DNA from 2 places in the Comamonas sp. wu1-DMT genome. Region 1 is predicted to be linked to the other one. Evidence: predicted binding sites of a transcription regulator. Region 1 holds the regulator's gene; the other holds the start of a gene.
The links. Region 1 encodes NrdR, which represses ribonucleotide reductase genes. Its sites were predicted from a motif close to CACNANATNTNGTG; they were not measured.
Positions count from the first base shown of each region.

Region 2: the regulator NrdR is predicted to act here: its motif matches at 1,096-1,109, upstream of V8Z78_RS16050 (ribonucleoside-diphosphate reductase subunit alpha).

Region 1 covers NZ_JBANEM010000005.1:130,973-133,365, forward strand. The annotation lists gene V8Z78_RS09815 (bifunctional metallophosphatase/5'-nucleotidase) at 1-1,054, shown strand, start outside; gene nrdR (transcriptional regulator NrdR) at 1,194-1,670, opposite strand; gene glyA (serine hydroxymethyltransferase) at 1,692-2,393, opposite strand, start outside.
Region 2 covers NZ_JBANEM010000011.1:3,509-5,901, reverse strand. The annotation lists gene V8Z78_RS16060 (sigma-54-dependent transcriptional regulator) at 1-106, shown strand, start outside; gene ampD (1,6-anhydro-N-acetylmuramyl-L-alanine amidase AmpD) at 99-728, shown strand; gene V8Z78_RS16050 (ribonucleoside-diphosphate reductase subunit alpha) at 1,233-2,393, shown strand, end outside.

The DNA of each region.
Region 1 (2,393 bases):
CGCCGATGTGATCGTGCTGCTGATCCATGAGGGCGGGGCCACCACTTCGGGCCTGCAGGACGATAGCTGCCAAGGTCTGTCCGGTGCCATCGTGCCGATTCTGGAGCAGCTCTCCAGCGAGATCGATGTGGTGATTTCCGGTCACACCCATCGCTCCTATATCTGCGATTACGCCAGGGTGAATCCCCGCAAGCCCTTTTTGCTGACCAGCGCCGGCCAGTACGGCACGCTGCTGACCGAAATCCGGCTCTCGGTGGATGCGCGCACCGGCCGCGTGAGCCGCAAATCGGCGCACCAGACCATCGTGCAGGGCGAGGGCTATCGCAGCGTTGGCGGCATGGTGAGCTTGCAGCCCGAGTTTGTAGTCTTTGATGCCGATGCCGAAGTGGCGGCGCTGGTTGCTCGTTACAAGGCTGCGGCCCGGCCGCTGGCCGAGGCCGTTGCAGGGCGGCTGGCCGGACCTGTCAGCCGCATGCCGCAAGCCAATGGCGAAAGCGTGATGGGGCGCATCGTGGCCGACGCCATACTCGCGGCCACGCGCGATGCCTCAGCGGGTGGGGCACAACTGGCCTTTGTGAACCCCGGCGGTGTGCGCGCCGACCTGCTGCCTGCGGCCGACGGCAGCGTGAGCTATGGACAGTTGTTCAGCGTTCAGCCGTTCGGCAATACTTTGATGGTGATGAGCCTGACGGGCGAGCAGATTCGCCAGGCGCTGGAGCAGCAGTTCGACAGCGGCAGCAACACCGTGAATGCGCCGCGCATTCTGCAGGTGTCCGAGGGCTTCAGCTACCGCTTTGACCGCCGCCAGCCTGCGGGCCGCCGCGTGAGCGAGCTGCGCCTGAACGGTCGGCTGCTCGAGATGTCGCGGCGCTACCGCGTGGGGCTGCAGAGCTATCTGGGCGGCGGCGGCGACAATTTCAGCACCTTCACGCAAGGCATCGATGTGGTGGGCGGCATGCCGGATCTGGATGCCCTGGCCGAGCATGTACGCGAGCAAAGCCGCAGCGGCGCGATGGCGCTACCTTTAAAGGAGCGAATTACGCGCGTTCATTAAGGAAATCAGATAAAAATCTATCTGATTTCTTTTGAATTACTGCGCTAAATGCTCATGAGTTCATAGCAAACGCCTGCCGTCAAGCGCGCAAAACAAAAGCCACCCGAGGGTGGCTTTTGGCATGGTACGGCAGGCAGGCCTAGGGCTTTTTGGCGGCCTTGGCCTTGGGGCTGCGAACCTCATCCATGATGTTCTTGAAGTCGTCCACATCCTCGAAGCTGCGGTAGACGCTGGCAAAGCGGATATAGCCGACCTTGTCCAGGCCCTTGAGTTCATCCATCACCAGCTCGCCGAGGCGGCTGGAATCGATTTCACGCTGGCCCAGATTGAGCAACCTGTCCTCGATGCGCTCTATGGCGGCATCTATGAGTTCGGTGCTCACGGGGCGCTTGCGCAGCGCGATCTGAAAAGAGCCTTGCAGCTTGGCGCGCTCGTATTCGATACGGCGGCCGTCTCTCTTGACCACGGTCGGAAAGCTGACCTCGGGGCGTTCGTAGGTCGTGAAGCGCTTGTCGCAGCCGCCGCAGCGGCGGCGGCGGCGAATGAAGCCCCCGTCCTCGGACTCGCGGGTTTCAACCACTTGCGTGTCCGGATGGTTGCAGAAGGGGCACTTCATGACAGCTCAGCGCAGCAGGAATTACTTGCTGTAGACAGGGAACTTGGCGGTCAGCGCGGCCACCTTGGCGCGCACGGCGGCCAGATTGGCTTCGTCTTCGGGCTTGTCCAGCACGTCAGCCACCAGATTGGCAGTGATGCGGGCTTCTTCCTCGCCGAAACCACGGGTGGTCATGGCGGGCGTGCCGATACGGATGCCGCTGGTCACGAAAGGCTTCTCGGGGTCGTTGGGGATGGCGTTCTTGTTCACGGTGATGTGAGCCAGACCCAGGGCCGCTTCGGCAGCCTTGCCGGTAATGCCCTTGGCGCGCAGGTCCACCAGCATCACGTGGCTTTCGGTGCGGCCGGAGACGATGCGCAGACCGCGCTCGGTCAGCGTTTCGGCAAACACCTTGGCGTTGTTCACGACCTGTTCCTGGTAGGCCTTGAACTCGGGAGTCAGGGCTTCCTTGAAGGCCACGGCCTTGCCTGCGATGACATGCATCAGGGGGCCGCCTTGCAGGCCGGGGAAGATGGCGCTGTTGATGGCCTTCTCGTGCTCGGCCTTCATCAGGATCACGCCGCCACGGGGGCCGCGCAGGCTCTTGTGGGTGGTGGTGGTGACCACGTCGGCGTGGGGCACGGGGTTGGGGTACACGCCTGCGGCGATCAGGCCGGCATAGTGGGCCATGTCCACCCAGAAGATGGCGCCGACTTCCTTGGCAATTCTTGCGAAGCGCTCGAA
Region 2 (2,393 bases), on a different contig from region 1:
GGCGGCCAGACTGGGCATCAGCCTGCGCCAGATTCGCTACCGCATCGACCGTCTGGGCATAGACCTGCCGGCCGAAGGCAGCAAACACCAGAGCGATAATGTCTGATTCCACGCCTCTTTCCTCCTCCCTGGCCCAGCCCTGGCAGGCCGGCTGGTATGGTGCGGCGCGTCAGCTGAGATCTCCCAATTTCGGCCCTCGCCCCGCGGATGCGCAGATCGATCTCGTCGTCATCCACTCCATCAGCCTGCCTCCGGGCCAGTACGGTACAGGCGCGGTGCAGCAACTGTTCACCAATCAGCTGGACTGGGACGCCCACCCCTATTACCAAGGCATTCGCGGCCTCGAAGTCTCGTCGCATTTCTTTATCACGCGCCAGGGCGAGATCTGGCAGTTCGTCAGTTGCGACGACCGCGCATGGCATGCCGGCGTGAGCCAGTGGCGCGGGCGCGAGCGCTGCAACGACGACTCCATCGGCATCGAACTCGAAGGCCTGGAAGGACTGAGCTTTGAAGCTCCGCAGTACCAGGCCCTGCAGCAGCTTTGCATGGCCATCGCGGCGCACTATCCGGTGCGCTACATTGCCGGGCACGAGCACATCGCACCCGGACGCAAGCAGGACCCCGGACCCGGTTTCGACTGGCAGCGGCTGCAGCAGCAGCTGGCCAGCGCAGACAGCACCCGAAGCTGGGAATTCCCTCCCAGTGCTGCAGCCTCAGGCGCGGCCTGAAATCTTCATAGCACCTACCGCCTTTCAGTACTCGATTTCATACATATTCGCAGCTGAAATCCTGTACCAGCAAGCGCCATGCGCTCCTCATTTTGAGAATCCCAAGCATCCATCGTTGCGGGGCTCGAAACGGCATGTCAATGGCGCGCGTGCAACAACTGTCGCCTGCATCAAACACGCAAATTTTTTACATATTTCCGGCCCGATCTGCCGCCGCGCGCAACCGCGCCGCAGGCCTTTATTCATGCGGGATGAAGTCATTTTTGCGGCTGTCAAGCGGCGCTCGAAATGCCAGATTCAGTAGTTTCATCAGGTCGCTCGGATTTAAGCGCGATACACTACCGGTAGTGTTTTGAAGAGCCTCAGACCCCATATCTAGTGTTTACAAGTTGTGCACACCCTGTGCAAACCATGTGTAAACCGAGGCGCCGAATCGTGTTTTTGATGGCCTGCCCACAGTGCAGGCCTTTGTCTGCCTATCCACATACTGACTCAGAGGAACTTATGCAAGAAGCGTTGAACTCACTGCCTTCTGCCGCACCTGCCGGTGCAGCCAATTCTTCCTCCCCCAATGACAGCTATCAGATCATCCGCCGCAGCGGCGATGTGGTGGCTTTCGCGCCCCAGAAGATTGCCGTGGCCCTGACCAAGGCTTTCCTGGCTGTGCGCGGCGCACAGGGCGCGGCATCTGCCAGCGTGCGCGACACCGTCAACGAACTGACCGAAGGCGTGGTGCGCGCACTGGTGCGCTCGCGCCCCGATGGCGGCACCTTCCATATCGAAGATGTGCAGGACCAGGTCGAGCTGGGCCTGATGCGCGCCGGTCACCAGGACGTGGCCCGTGCCTATGTGCTGTACCGCGAGCGCCGCAACCAGGAACGTGCCGAGCAGAAGAAGGCCGCCGAAGTGGCCGCCGCTGCCGCCGCCAAGCCCGTGCTGCATGTGACCGACAACGGCCAGCGCGTGCCCCTGGACCAGGAGCGCCTGGAGGCTCTGATCGTCGCTTCCTGCCGCAATCTGAATGCCGACATCCAGTCCGCGCCCATCGTGGCCGAGACCCTGCGCAATCTGTACGACGGCGTGCCTCTGGCCGAGGTCTACAAGGCGTCCATCCTGGCCGCCCGTACGCTGATCGAAAAAGACCCCGACTACACCTACGTCACCGCCCGCCTGCTGCTGCACACCATCGTGCGCGAAGTCATGGGCCGCGACGTGCAGCCCGCAGAAATGCAGGCTGCCTATGCAGACTACTTCCCTGGCTTTGTGCAAAAGGGCGTGGACAACGAGCTGCTCAACCCCGAGCTGCTGAACTACGACCTGCCCCGTCTGGCCAAGGCTCTGAAGGCCGAGCGCGACGAGCAGTTCGACTACCTGGGTCTGCAGACCCTGTACGACCGCTACTTCCTGCACGTGCGCAAGACCCGCATCGAGCTGCCCCAGTCCTTCTTCATGCGCGTGGCCATGGGCCTGGCGCTGAATGAGCCCGACCGCAACGCCCGTGCCATCGAGTTCTACGAGCTGCTGTCGTCCTTCGACTTCATGTCGTCCACCCCGACGCTGTTCAACAGCGGCACGCTGCGCTCGCAGCTGTCGTCCTGCTACCTGACCACCGTGCCCGACGACCTGGACGGCATCTACGAATCCATCAAGGAAAACGCCCTGCTG